Regions from separate parts of the Kitasatospora paranensis genome, predicted to be linked through region 1. Evidence: riboswitches for the same ligand, from Rfam matches in the RefSeq annotation. Region 1 holds a riboswitch; the other holds the start of a gene.

Region 1 (6,993 bases):
GGTGAGGGCCAGCTCCGCCAGGCCCCAGGCGGCCAGCCGGTCGACGGCGGCCGCGCGGGCCGCGCCGACGGCAGCCGGGTCGGCCGGGAACTCCCAGCGCGCCACCGCCCCCGCGGGCAGGGTCCGTACCCGGGCGAGCAGCAGGGCCAGGTCGCTGCCGGGCGGCTCGGTCAGGACACCGGCCAGCACCCGGTGGCCCAGGCCGCCGATCGGCCCGGCGTCCGCCGCGGCGCGGTGCACCTGCTCCGCGATGCGGGCGACCGCGGCCTCCTCGGAGCCGCCCGCCCGCCGCACGAGGCCCTCGGTGCAGAGCGCCAGGACGCTGCCGGGGCGCACGTCCACCCGGATCGACCCGAACGGGGCGGACCCGACGCCCAGGGGCGGCCCCGGCTCTGCCGCCGGCGGCGGCAGCGGGCCGGTCTCCGGATCCACGATCAGCGGCAGGCGGTGGCCCGCGCCCGCGAGTTCGCAGCTCCCGTCCACCGGGTCGTAGACGGCATAGAGGCAGGTGGGCCCGTCGGTCGCGGCCACGCCGGGGCGCCGGCCCGGGCGGTCGGTCGCGGCCAGGTGGGTGACCAGGTCGTCGAGGTGGGTGAGCAGGTCCTCGGGCGGCAGGTCCAGGTCGGCGAGGGTGCGGACGGCGGTGCGCAGCCGGGCCATGGTGGCGGTGGCCTCGGGCCCGTGGCCGCGGGCGTCGCCGATTACCAGGGCGAGCCGGGCCGAGGAGAGCGGGATGGCGTCGTACCAGACGCCGCTGATCCGCTCGGCGGACGCGGCCGGGACGTAGCTGCCGACCGTCAGGGCGGCGCCGAGGTGCAGTTCGGGGCGGGGCAGCAGGCTCTGCTGGAGGTTCTGCACGATGTGCAGTTCGCGGGTGTAGCGGCGGGCGTTGTCGATGCCGAGTGCGGCGCTCGTGGCGACCTCCTCGGCGGCCGCGGCGTCCTCCTGGACGAAGCCGGGCCGCTCCCCCGTCCGCCACAGGCCCACGCAGCCGAGCACCAGGCCGCGGGCCAGCAGCGGCAGCAGCAGGAAGCTGGTGGCCCGGGCGGGCAGCAGCAGCCGTTCCCGGTCGGGCTGGCCGGCCACGAGCCCGCGCAGCCCTTCGAGGTCGTTCAGGAAGCGGGCCTCCCCGTTGCGCAGGAAGGCGCTCTCCTCCGTCCGGAGGCGGATCTCCGCGTCCACGGGGTACACCTCGGACGGCCACGGCGCGTCGGCCGGGGCGACGGCGGCGCGGCGCAGCGGTCCGCCGGCGAGGAAGGCGTCCGGTTCCTCGCCGCGGACGACGGCCTCGGTCAGGTCGACGGCCGCGAGGTCGGCCACGGCGGGGACGAAGGCGCGGGCGAGTTCCTCGGCGCAGCGGGTGACGTCGAGCGACTGGCCGATGCCCCGGGCGGCCTGGTCGACGAGTTCGATGCGCCGCTGCGCGGCGTACTGCCCGGTGAGGTCGGCGAGGGTGAGCAGGGCGCCGGAGGCCCTGCCGTCGTCGTCCTCGGTGCGGACGGCGGAGAGCGAGAGGACGAGTTCCCGGTCGCAGGCGGCCGGTCGCAGGGTCAGCACCCAGCCGGTCAGGGGTTCACCGCTGTCGATGACGTGGCGGATCCGGCCGGTGACGGTGTCGGCGTCGTGGGCGGCGAGGACGTCGGCCAGCCGCCGTGGCCGGTCGGGAAGGGCCGTCGCCGCCGGGGCGTGCGCGGCCAGCCAGTGCGGGAGGTTGCTCCGGACGACGGTGAGGTCGGTGTCCAGGGCGGCCACGCCGAACGCCGCCTGCGTGAACAGGGCGTGCAGCAGGCCGCGTTCCCATCGCGGTGGGCCGGTGCCGGAGGCATCGGTGCCCGGGCCGGAGCCCGACCGGTCCGCCATGGCAGACGGCTCCTTCCGTTCCCGCGGCGCGGTACGGCGTTCGCACCCGCACCTCCACGGTACGGCGGCGGGACGCGCCCGGACGGGCAACGGCGGTCGGGCCGGCCGGCCTCCCGCGGGGCCCGCCCGGGGTGGCATGAGAGCGTGGCGGCATGAGCGAGACGATCACGGTCACCACCTGGCACCTGGAGCAGACCTCCCCGGATGACCTGGTGCGGCCGGCCCCGCGCGCCGGGGAGGCCGATCTGCCGGTGGTGCTGGCCGAACGGACCGGCCCGGAGTTCGCCCGGTTCCTCTACACCGCGGTGGGCGGGCCCTGGTCGTGGACGGACCGGCTGCCGTGGACATACCGGCAGTGGCAGGAGTGGCTCGCCGGGGAGGGCGTCGAGACCTGGGTGGCGTGGGTGGCCGGCACTCCGGCCGGGTACGTCCAGCTGGAGCCCCGTCCGGGCGGCGAGGTGGAGATCGTGTACTTCGGTCTGCTGCCGGACTTCATCGGCCAGGGTCTGGGCAGCCGCCTGCTCGCCGACGGGATCGCCCGCGCCTGGGACCTCGCCGACCGGCATCCGGCACTGCCGCGGACCGCCAGGGTCACCGTCCACACCTGTTCACTGGACGGCCCGGCGGCGCTGCGCACCTACCGGGCGCGCGGGTTCCGGGAGGCCAGGACGGAGTCGGCCGAGCAGCCGGTCGTCGCGGCGCCCGGCCCGTGGCCGGGCGCCGACGGCTGACGGACCGGTCCGGCGGCGGAGCGGACCGCCGACGGACCGGACCGGCCGCCGTCAGACCAGGTCGAGACCCGGGTAGAGCGGGAAGTCCGTGAGCAGGTCGGCGGCCCGCTTCGCGACCGCGTCGCGGGCCTGGGGGTCGAGCACGTACCGGGCCCTGGACTCCCGGCCGGTGCCGGGGTCGGTGGGTGCGGTGGCGGCGAGGACGGTGGTGATCAGGTCGGCGATCTCGTCCATCTCGGCCGGGCCGAGGCCGCGGGTGGTGAGCGCCGGGGTGCCGATCCGCACGCCGGAGGTGTACCAGGCGCCATTCGGGTCCTGCGGGACGGCGTTGCGGTTGGTCACCACGCCGGAGTCCAGCAGCGCGGCCTCGGCCTGACGGCCGGTCAGCCCGGAGCCGGAGACGTCGAGCAGCACGAGGTGGTTGTCGGTGCCGCCGGTGACCAGGCGCACCCCGCGCCGCAGCAGGCCCTCGGCGAGCGCCCGGGCGTTGTCGACGACGCGCTGCGCGTAGTCCCGGAACTCGGGGCGGCGGGCCTCCGCGAGGGCCACCGCCTTGGCCGCCATGACGTGCGGCAGCGGGCCGCCGAGCACCATCGGGCAGCCCCGGTCGACGTGTTCGGCCAGCTCGGCGTCGCACAGCACGAGGCCGCCGCGCGGTCCGCGCAGCGACTTGTGGGTGGTGCTGGTGACGATCTGCGCGTGCGGAACGGGGTCGAAGTCGCCGGTGAGGACCTTGCCGGCGACCAGGCCCGCGAAGTGCGCCATGTCGACCATGAGCGTCGCCCCGACCTCGTCGGCGATTTCGCGCATCAGGCGGAAGTTGACCAGGCGCGGGTAGGCGGAGTAGCCGGCGACCAGGACGAGCGGGCGGAACTCCCGTGCGGTGGCCCGCAGGGCGTCGTAGTCGAGCAGGCCCGTCCCCGGGTCGGTGCCGTAGCTGCGCTGGTCGAACATCTTGCCGGAGAGGTTGGGGCGGAAGCCGTGCGTGAGGTGGCCGCCCGCGTCCAGGGACATCCCCAGCAGCCGCTGGTCGCCCAGCTCCCTGCGCAGTTCGGCCCAGTCGCCGTCGGTGAGGTCGTTGACGTTCCGGACGCCGGCCCGGCGCAGCGCCGGGCCCTCCACCCGCTGCGAGAGGATCGCCCAGTAGGCGACGAGGTTGGCGTCGATCCCGGAGTGCGGCTGGACATAGGCGTGTTCGGCGCCGAAGAGCTCGCGGGCGTGCTCGGCGGCGAGCGCCTCGACGGTGTCCACGTTGCGGCAGCCGGCGTAGAAGCGGCGGCCGACGGTGCCCTCCGCGTACTTGTCGCTGAACCAGTTGCCCATGGTCAGCAGCACGGCGGGAGAGGCGTAGTTCTCGCTGGCGATCAGCTTGAGCGAGGCCCGCTGGTCCTCGACCTCGGCGCCGATGGCGTCGGCGACGCGCGGTTCGACGTCGCGCACGACGTCGATGGCGCTGCGGAATGCGGTGGCGGCCGCCGGTACGACGGCGGTGTGCGGGGAGGACGGAACGGCGGAAGGGATGCCGGGCGTGGCCAAGGCGGTCTCCTCATGACGATTCGAAGGCCCAGGCGCACGGCGACAGCGTGAGACACGGAGCCGCTCCCCGATGGTCGAGTCCATCCCTGCGCGCCAGTCACGGCTCGCCGCGAGCCTAGCAACGCGAGCGCCGCGCCGCACAGGCCCCCTCGTGTCGCCCGCCTCCGTACGCACCGCCGGCGCGAGCACCACCAGGCACCTGGGTGCGCTCACTTCGGTGGCGAGGCGGACGTCGTCCGCCGGGTCCGCTGTACTGGTCGGGTGGGGGGTGAAGTGGAATAATCACCTCCGTTGCTGCGCGATCCGTCCGTTCGGAGGCTCCATGCCAGGTGCGCGGGCCGCCCGGCCCGGTTCCGACCGCCGTACGGGCTTCGCGCTCGTGGGCCGTGGAACGGAGCTCCGTTCCCTCCTGACGGCTCTCCGGGACGGGCCCGCCGTGGCCTTCGTCGAGGGCGAGGCGGGAATCGGGAAGTCCCGGCTGCTGCGGGAGGCCGAGGACCGTATCCGGGCGGACGGTACGCCGGTGCTGCGGGGCGTGTGCCACCCGCTGCGCGAGCCGCTGCCCCTCGGTCCGGCGGTCGACGCGCTGCGCGACGGCTGGTCGTACTTCGGGCCCGAGGCCCGGTTCGGCCCGGCCACGGCCGTCCTGGCGGCCTACCTGCCGGAACTCGCCGACCGGCTCCCCACCACAGCCCCGGACCCCGGGGACGGCAGCCGCGGCCAGCTGCTGATGCGCGCGGTGCACCAGGTCCTGGGGGCCCTGGGCCCGGCCGTGCTGATGATGGAGGACGTGCACTGGGCGGACGACGCCACCCAGGACCTGCTGCTCCTGCTGGCCCGCAACCCGCCGGGCCGGCTGCGACTGGTCCTCACCTACCGGCCCGGCGACCTGCCCGGCGACGGCAACGTACTGGGATCGCCCTACCGCCGCCCGGTCGGCGTCGGCGGCGCCGACATAGCGCTGCGGCCGCTCTCGCAGGCGCAGGTCCGCGAACTGGCGGTGTCGGTGATCGGCCCGGCGGCCAACGCCTCGCTCTGCCGGGAGCTGTTCGAACGCAGCGGCGGCATCCCGCTCGCCGCCGAGGAGGACCTCATCGTCCTGGCCGACCACCTCACCCGGGCCGGTGGTGCGTCGGCGGCGCTAGAGAACGCCCGGGTGCCGCGCGCCCTGCAGGAAGCGGTGAACAGCCGGATCGAACCGCTCGGCACCGGTGCCACCGCCGCGGTGCAGGCCGCGGCCGTCCTGGCGGTCACCGCGAGCGAGGAACTCCTCGCGGCGGTCGCCGCTCTGACCGATGATCAGGCCGAGGACGCCGTCACCGCCGCACTCGAAGCCGGTGTCCTGGTCGAGAAGGATTCCGGCCGGTACGGCTTCCACCACGCGCTCGCCCGCCGGGCCGTCTACGACAAGATCCCGGGCCCGCGCCGCCGCCGCCTGCACGCCCGCGCCGCCGAGGCGTTGGCCCGCCAGGACCCGCCCGCCCTGGTCCAGATCGCCCACCACACCCGTCGGCTCGGCACCGCCGCCTGGCTGCCGACCGCCCTCGCCGCCACCGAGCACGCCATCGCGCTCGGCGACGACGGCGTCGCCGCCGACCTCCTCCAGCAACTCCTCGCCGAGCCCGCCCTCGCACCCGACGATCGCACGCGCGCCGCCCTGGCCCTCGGCGCCATCGCCGCCTTCCGGACCGACCCGGCGGCCAGCACCGCGACGCTGCGCCGGATCATCGCCGACCCCGCCCTGCCCATCGGGATCCGCGGCGAGATGCGCTTCCACCTCATCCGCGTCCTGACGAACACCGACGCCTACTGGGAGGATCTGGCGGAACTGCGACAGGCGATCGCCGAACTGGAGAGCAGGCCGGCCACCGCCGCGGCCGCCATGGCGAGCCTCAGCTTCTGCTCCGCCATGAGCGAGCGGGGCCAGACCGTCGCGGAGGACCTGGCGCTGATGGACCGCGCGGATCACCTGGCCGCCCGCACCGGCGACCCCCTCACCCGGGCCGACGTCCTCGCCACCAGAATCGGGCTGCTGGAGATCATCGGCGACCCGCGCGGCCGGGAGCTCCTCAAGGAACTGCCTCTGCGGACCACCGACCGCGCCGTCCTCCGTCACAGCGCGCGGGCCCTCCACAACGCGGCCTACTACGAGATGTCCCGGGGCTGCGACCGGGAGGCCGGCGAGATCCTCGGCGAGGCCGAGGAACTGGGCCGTCGTACCGGTTCGCAGATCCTGGAACTCGGCTGCCTGGCCATCCGGCTGGGTCTCGACGTCGTGAGCGGCCGCTGGGCCGGTCTGGACGACAGAGTCGAAGCGACGCTGCAGGAGTCCCCGGAGAACAGCACGATCCGACTCGCCCTGACGGCGGCCGGCGCGATCCTGGACACCGCACGGGGGCGATGGGGGCAGGCCCGTGAGCGCCTCGCACCACTCACCGGCGCGGCCAACGCGGACATCGGGCCGCTGGCGATCAGCCTGCTCGCCCGGCTCGACCTGCTGGAGGGCGACGCGCCGAGTGCGTGGCAGCGGATCGAGCCGGCGGTGGCGGCCAGACGCCGCAAGCACCTGCGGGCGCAGACCGTCGACCTGGTGCCGACCGCCGTCCAGGCCGCACTCGCCTGCGGCGTCCATGACGAGGCCCGCCGCCTCACCGACGACGCCGAACGCGGAATCGAAGGCCTCAACGCGCCGGGCGTCGCCGCGGGAGTCTCCTGGTGCCGCGGCCTGCTCGCCGCCGGCACCGACCCCGAGGCCGCCCTCACCCACCTGGTCCGCGCTCGGGTCCGGTACGAGGCCATCGGCCGTGTCCACACCGCGGCCCGGGTCGCCGAACAGACCGGCCTCCTCGAACTCTCGCACGCCTCC
Region 2 (6,993 bases), 7.1 Mb from region 1:
AGCCCGGTGCAGATCCTCCGCCCCGAGTGCAGCAGCTGCTTCTGTCTGGACCCGGCGCAGGCGGCCGACAGCCGCCGGCGGATCCTCGACCGGGCCGCGGCGGAGCGTGAGCTGGTCGTCCCGGCGCACTTCGGCGGCAGCGGCGCGGTCGAGGTCCGGCGGGACGGCGGCGGATTCGCGGTCCACCCCTGGCGTCCGTAGCGGCCACCCGACCCGTGCCGGCGTCTGCACAGTGTCAAAGGCGTCACACAACCCTTGTCACGGTGATCGATTGCGGTGACGGATCGCAGGCCACAGACTCCCAAGGACGTCGTCGGGTCCTTTGACCTGCGGCGTCCCCGGGGGCTGTACGGTCACGGGCGCCCACCTGCCGTGGTGGCGCCGCGTTGCTTCGCGCACCCGGGTGATCCGGGCACACGACTCGCGCGCCGACCACTCAGAGGTGACCATGACCGCCGTTCCGGTGGACCCCGTCCCGACCCGTCTGCCCGCCCCCGACGGGTGCGGCTGATGCCGCTGGTCGCGCTGATCTTCTTCAGTGTGTCCGGTGGCGCGTACGGCATCGAGGAGCTGTTCTCGACCTCCGGTCCGGGCATGGCGATCCTGCTGATCGTGGTCACCCCGCTGATCTACAGCGTGCCGCACGCGCTCGTGGTGGCGGAACTCGGCACCGCGATCCCGGTCGAGGGCGGCTACTACCACTGGGTGAAGCGCGGGCTCGGCAAGTTCTGGGGCTTCCAGCAGGGCCTGCTGCAGTGGATTTGCAGCTTCGTCGACATGGCGGTCTACCCGGTCCTCTTCACCAGCTACCTGCAGAGCCTGGTGGGTGCGGTCGCGCCCGGCAAGCACGTGCTGTTCCGGATGGGCCACTTGCAGTTCGACCTGAACTGGTTCATCTGTCTGGCCGTGATCGTGGTCTTCACCCTGCTCAACCTGCTCGGCGCGGGCTGGGTCGGCGAGTCGTCGGTCGTCTTCGCGGTGGTCTGCCTGCTGCCGATGCTGATCCTCTCCGGGATCGGCATCGCCCACCTGGTCGGCGACGGCATCAACCCGGTCGCCTCGATGACCGCCGAGGCGGGGCAGTCGACCTGGAACGCGTTCGGCGCGGGGCTCTTCATCGTGATGTGGAACTACTGCGGCTGGGACAGCGTGTCCAACGTGGCCGGAGAGATGGAGAACCCGCGCCGACACCTGCCCAAGGCGCTCGCGATCTCGGTCGTCCTGATCATGGTGGCCTATCTGCTTCCCACCATCGCCTCGCTCGCCACCGGGGCGGACGGCGACGCCGGCTGGCGGAACTGGGAGGCCGGGTCCTTCTCCGCCGTGGCCGAGCAACTGGCCGGCCCGTGGCTCCAGATCACCGTCACGGTCGGCGGCATGTTCGCCGCGGTGGCCATGTTCTCGGCGCTGCTGGCCTCCAACTCCCGCCTGCCGCTGGTGCTCGCCCAGGACGGCTACTTCCCGGCCTGGGTGGCGAAGGAGAGCCCGCGCTACCGCGTCCCGATCGCGTCGGTGGTCGGCTCGTCGGTGATCTACGCGGTGTTCTGCCTCAGCAGCTTCACCAACCTGGTGATCTTCGACGTCTTCCTCACCAACATCGGCATCCTGCTGGAGGTGGCCGCTCTCATCGCGCTCCGCTTCAAGGAGCCGGAGCTGGACCGGCCCTACCGGATCCCCGGCGGCTGGTGGAGCATCGGCGGCATCGTGGTCAGCCTGCTGGCCGTCTGCGCCTGGGCCGCCTGGCAGCAGTACGTGGAGAGCGGCACCCAGGCGGTCACCTACGGGATCGTGGTGGTCGCCGTGTCCTTCCTGCTCTACGTCCCGCTCGCCCGCCGCGCCCGCGGCCGGCAGCCCGGGTACGGTGCGGTGCCTGCGCAGGCCCCGGGCGGGACGGCCGCCGACCTGTCCGAGTCCTCCTCGTACCCCTCGTAGGCACCGCCTCCGCACGCCAGGCACCGCCTCCGCACGCGCCCCGGAGCGGCCCGCAGCCGCTCCGGGGCGTTCGGCATGCCGGGTGCCGCCGGGAGGCACCGTCCGCTGTCCTCCGGAGCGGCAAATGCGGTGGCCGGTGCGGTGCCGGCCTGCAAGGATCCGGGCATGCTCATCCTTGCCGACGACCTCGGCCACCTCTCCTACAGCGTGATCGGTGAAGGTCCGCCCCTCGTGCTCGTGCATGCCGGTGTCGCCGACCACCGGATGTGGGACGCGGTCGTGCCCGTGCTCGCGGAGCAGTACACGGTCATCCGCTACGACCTGCGCGGCTTCGGCGAGTCCGCACCGCCGGCCGGCCCGTTCCGCGAGACCGACGACCTGTGCCGCCTCCTGGACCACCTGGGTCTCGATCGTGTCCGGCTGGTCGGCGCGTCCTGGGGCGGCCGCGTGGCGGTGAACTTCACGCTCGCCCACCCGGGCCGGGTGCGGTCACTGGCCCTGCTCGCCCCGCCGTGGCCCGGCTATGACTGGTCCTCGGACATGATCGCGTACGACGAGGCCGAGACGGCGGCCCTGGCCGCGGGCGACCTGGACACGGCGGTCGGCGTGAACCTGGACATGTGGCTGCGCGGACCTGCCCGCAGCTGGCAGGACGTCGCCCCGGGCCTGGCCGACCGACTCCGTGACCCGGTACGGACGTCGCTGGTGAACCAGGACGCCGTCGGTGAGCACTCCCAGGGCGGCCCGGCGGGCGACCTGGCCACGATCGGTGTTCCCACCCTGGTCGGAATCGGCCGCCTCGACATCGCCGACTTCCAGGACATCGCCCGCCGGTACACGTCCGCCATCCCCGGCGCCGACCTGGTCGAGTTCGCCACCGCGGCCCACCTCATCGCGCTGGACGCACCCACCGAACTCACCGCCGAACTCGTCCGGTTCCTCGCCTACTGACGCACCGACCGCCACCGGGCACCGGGTGCCGGTGCCCGCTGGGAGGCGCAGGTCGCGCTAGAGTGCGGACGGGCCGTGACTGGCGCTGAGGTGGACGACCACCGGGGAGCGGCCTGACACTCCGTCGATGCCGTGCGCCTGGGCGACTCCCACGACGCCCAGGAGTGGCACGTGACCAGGACACCGACGGCCCGATTGATGGACGGTGCCGGCCTCGCCCGCCGGGTGAACGCGGCGACCGCCTCGGCGGTGGAGGAGATCCGCCGGCGCACCGGAACGGCGCCCTGCCTGGCGACCGTGCTGGTCGGCGAGGACCCGGCGTCCGTGACCTATGTGCGGATGAAGCAGACCCGGTGCGCCAAGGCGGGCATCCGCTCGCGGCACATCGCCCTTCCAGCTTCGGTCGGCACAGGCGAACTGGTCGAGGCCGTCGCCGCGCTGTCGCACGACCCCGAGGTGCACGGGATCCTGCTGCAGCACCCGGTCGGGCCGCACATCGACGAACGCGCGGCCTTCGAGGCGATCGCTCCCGACAAGGACGTCGACGGCGTCACCACGCACTCGTTCGCGGCGATGGGATTCGGCCTGCCCGGCTTCGTCTCCTGCACCCCCGGCGGGATCCTGCGGCTGCTGGACGAGTACGGCGTCGACCTCGCCGGCAGGCACGCCGTCGTGGTGGGCCGCAGTGCCATCCTGGGCAGGCCCGCCGGAATGCTCCTGCTGGGGCGGGACGCCACAGTTACCTACGCCCACTCGCGGACCGCGGACCTCCCGGCGCTCGTCCGGGAGGCCGACGTCCTGGTCGCCGCCACCGGGCGGCCCGGGCTGATCCGCGGCGCGGACATCAAGCCGGGTGCCGTGGTGGTCGACGCGGGCTACGGCCCCGGCAACGTGGGCGATGTCGAATTCGGGGCGGCTGCCGAGCGGGCGAGCCTGATCACCCCGGTGCCCGGCGGCGTCGGGCCGATGACCATCGCCGTCCTGCTGGCCCAGACGGTCGAGGCCGCCCGCCGCCGGCTCGGACCCGCCTGACCGGCCGGGTCCCGCGGCGTGGAGGGGGCGATTCCGACGGGGCGTCACCTCTCCGCGTCGTGCGGGCCGCGGCATGATCGGACCGGTTGTCGTGCACGCGGCCGGGCTCGCTATCGTGGGCCGACCGCGAAGCTGCGGACCGTCAACGGGGGACGACACACGTGAGCACCGTACTGTTCAATCTGACCACCGCGGCACTGATGGTGCTGATGTTCAAGAGCGGGATCGCCCTGGTGGGCGAGGACACGCTGCGCAGGCGGCCCGTCCCGTGGGCGGCGGTGGGGCTCACCGCCCTCGCCGTGGGCGCCGTCGTGCTGCAGGTGACCTGGTCCGGGGCGATGGCCAGGTTCGACGCGGACCCGAGCAGGGCCGGCTGGTGGCGGGTGTTCACCTCGGTCTTCATGCAGAACGGCGGTGTCCTGGGCGCCGTGTGGAACATCGCGACCATCGCCGTGATCGCCGCCCTGGCCCAGTGGTTCTGGCGGGGGCCGCTGATGCTGCTCCTCTTCACGGCGGGCATCCTGCTCCCGCAGCAGATCGACGCACTGTTCGGCGAGACGGCCCGCAGCACCGATCCGCGCAACTTCGCGGGCAGCTCGGGCGCGACGTACTTCCTCGCGGCGACCCTGGCGGCGGCCCTCCTGTTCGGTACGGCCGACCGCACCCAGCGGCTCCTGGCGGTGAGCGTCCCCGTCGTCGGGCTGGTGCTGTGGGTCGGGCAGGGCAACGCCCATGGGCTGGTCACGGTCTACGGCTTCGTCCTCGGCGCCGCCGTCCTGCCCGCCGCCCGTCGCCTGGGGCTCACCGCCCCTGCACCGGCGGCCTGTCCGGAGGCGCCGGTCGGCCGGTCCTGACCGCCGTGCCGGGGGCGCTCGGCGTGGTACGACCCCGGCACGGAACCGGCTTCGCGAAGCCGGTCCGAGGTGTCTTGCCGCACCGCAGCCATGATCGCTACCGTGTGCGAAACGATTCCACTGGGGGCTCCTGTGCAGGGACACCGGCCGCTGTGGCGGGCCGCCGTCATGGCCGTCATCGCCGCGACCACCGGGTGCGCGCAGCACGTCACCGCCGGGAGCGGGCCGAGCCCGTCGGTCTCCGTCACGGCGTCCGGGGTGCCTGCGTCGGCCTCCGCGTCGACCGGCCCGGGGGCGGCCGCGGCCGCGGTGGACGCGGCCCTCAAGAAGGTGACCTCGGCGGGTTCCGTGACGATCCGCGGCCGCCTCGCGGCGATGTACACCGAGGCCGACCTGCACGGTGCACTGGCCTGGGGCGGCAACGGCCTGACTGGCGAAATGGCCGCGGACACGAGGACGTCGGACGCGGCAAAGGGCTTCCTGCCCGAGCCCGACCCGTTCACCGCACGCTACGCCGGGCAGCGCGTGTACGGACGCTACGGCAGTGATGTCACCTCGAAGCTGCAGGGTCGGCACTGGATCGCCTTCGACACCCTGGGTCTCGCCGCCACCGCGCGCGATTCCGGGCTCGCCCTGCTGCCCTACCAGCTCAGCCGGATCGATCCCGTCAGTGTGCTGACCGAGCTCCGTGCCGCCGTCGAGGTCGACGCCATGGGGCCGGACGCCGGGGCCGGGCCCGGCGTCACCGTCTACTCGGGCATGCTCGGTGCCGAGCAGCTCGCCGCCCTGGCCGCCCGCGGCGCCGACGCCGGTTCGTCGGCGCAGCTCCGTGACCGGTACCGGGCGGGCCGCCTCACCTCGGAGACGATCACCGTCTGGATCGGTCCGGAGGGGGTGCCGGTGAAGGCGCTCTACGGGATCGCGGCGGCCACCGGTTCCTTCAACACGACCGTCGAGTACGCGCAGTACGGCACCACCGTGCCGGCGCCGCAGGCCCCGGACGCCCGCGACACCACGGAGGCGGCTCAGGCGCTCGCGGCCCTTCCCAACATCGGCGCCCGCCCCTGACGGTGTCCCGGGGCGGGGACCGACGGGGTGGGGTCAGTCCTCGGACGGCCAGCGGTCCTCCAGGTGGAGCCGGATCAGCTCCGCGTGGGAGAGCGGGGTCCGGGGATCGGTGATGTCGCCGTTGGTGGTGTAGTCCAGCAGGACGACGTCCGGTTTGCCGCGGAGCTCTTCGACCAGATCGGCGACGCGGTTCTCCAGGACCCACCGGTACGCGGGCAGGTAGATCCGCCGCCGTGCCGTCTCGTAGGGGAGCAGGCCGTCCCCGGTCGGCCCGGTGCGGTGGCCCTGGACGGGGCCGAACCGCCGGACGGTGCGCTTCAGGCCCTTCATGGTGGTGATGCGGAGCTTTGCGGCGTCGACATCGACGGACTCGAAGACCTTGAGCGCCTGCCAGATCCCTTCCACCGACTGGCTGGTGACGCCTTCCGCGTACGGGACGGGGATGCCGCCGTGCGGATAGAACGGGCTCAGCCGGACCCAGGGCTCGGAGGCCTTCGAGGTCACGTCGATGATCTCGGCCCCTGGGAAGGCGGCAGCGAGCGCGGCCGCCGAGCGACGCCGTCCGGCGGTTCGGATCTGCATGCGAGGGCTCCCTCTCCCGGTGCTTCCGCCGCCCAGTCTTCCGTACCGCTCGGGGCCGCCGGATCGGGAGGTCCGTCCCGCGGATCCTGCCGCGATGTGCGCAGTGCGCAGTGCGCAGTGCCGCGATCGCGCTCGACCTGCCGTTCGCTGTCACCGGGTGTCACGATGGAGGGAGGGAACTCTCCCCGATCGGAGGCGGTCATGGGCCGCGATTACCACTTCCACCGCGAGCATGCCGGCTGTTCGGTGACGGTCGGGGTGCATCTGGGGGTACCCGGGAGCTGGAGCTCCTGGTGGACGGCAAGGCGGTGGCGGTCGAGCGCGTCCACGGCCACGGGGCGCAGGTGCGGGCGCTGACCACCGTCCTGCCGACCGAGCCGCCGCGTCCCATCGAGGTCGAGGTGAGCCTGCCCGGCCATGTGCGCGGCGAGCCGGGCAGTGTCCTGGTCGACGCCGGCGCGCGGCTGCCGATGCCGGAGCACGAGGTGCCCCGCCGGGCGCGGCTGACCGAGGTCTCCTGGTACGGCTGAGACGGCCCGTGGGCCACCGGCACGTCACCGCGGGGGCGAGGGCT

What was found. Region 1 has a riboswitch for ZMP and ZTP ahead of ABEB13_RS04820 (glycine hydroxymethyltransferase). Riboswitches for the same ligand answer to the same signal wherever they lie in the genome.
Region 2: linked by a shared signal. The riboswitch ahead of ABEB13_RS38010 (bifunctional 5,10-methylenetetrahydrofolate dehydrogenase/5,10-methenyltetrahydrofolate cyclohydrolase) and the one ahead of ABEB13_RS04820 (glycine hydroxymethyltransferase) in region 1 are both predicted to bind ZMP and ZTP.

The regions. Positions count from the first base shown of each region.
Region 1 covers NZ_BAABKV010000001.1:926,368-933,360, forward strand. Annotated here, with positions in the region: gene ABEB13_RS04810 (SpoIIE family protein phosphatase) at 1-1,860, opposite strand, end outside; gene ABEB13_RS04815 (GNAT family N-acetyltransferase) at 2,013-2,591, shown strand; gene ABEB13_RS04820 (glycine hydroxymethyltransferase) at 2,643-4,112, opposite strand; ZMP/ZTP riboswitch at 4,147-4,238, opposite strand; gene ABEB13_RS04825 (ATP-binding protein) at 4,450-6,993, shown strand, end outside.
Region 2 covers NZ_BAABKV010000001.1:8,003,886-8,010,878, forward strand. Annotated here, with positions in the region: partial or broken gene ABEB13_RS37995 (MBL fold metallo-hydrolase) at 1-201, shown strand, start outside; gene ABEB13_RS38000 (APC family permease) at 511-1,932, shown strand; gene ABEB13_RS38005 (alpha/beta fold hydrolase) at 2,098-2,883, shown strand; ZMP/ZTP riboswitch at 2,949-3,034, shown strand; gene ABEB13_RS38010 (bifunctional 5,10-methylenetetrahydrofolate dehydrogenase/5,10-methenyltetrahydrofolate cyclohydrolase) at 3,055-3,915, shown strand; gene ABEB13_RS38015 (hypothetical protein) at 4,077-4,769, shown strand; gene ABEB13_RS38020 (SCO4651 family lipoprotein) at 4,902-5,837, shown strand; gene ABEB13_RS38025 (DUF6939 family protein) at 5,871-6,419, opposite strand; gene ABEB13_RS38030 (hypothetical protein) at 6,713-6,949, shown strand.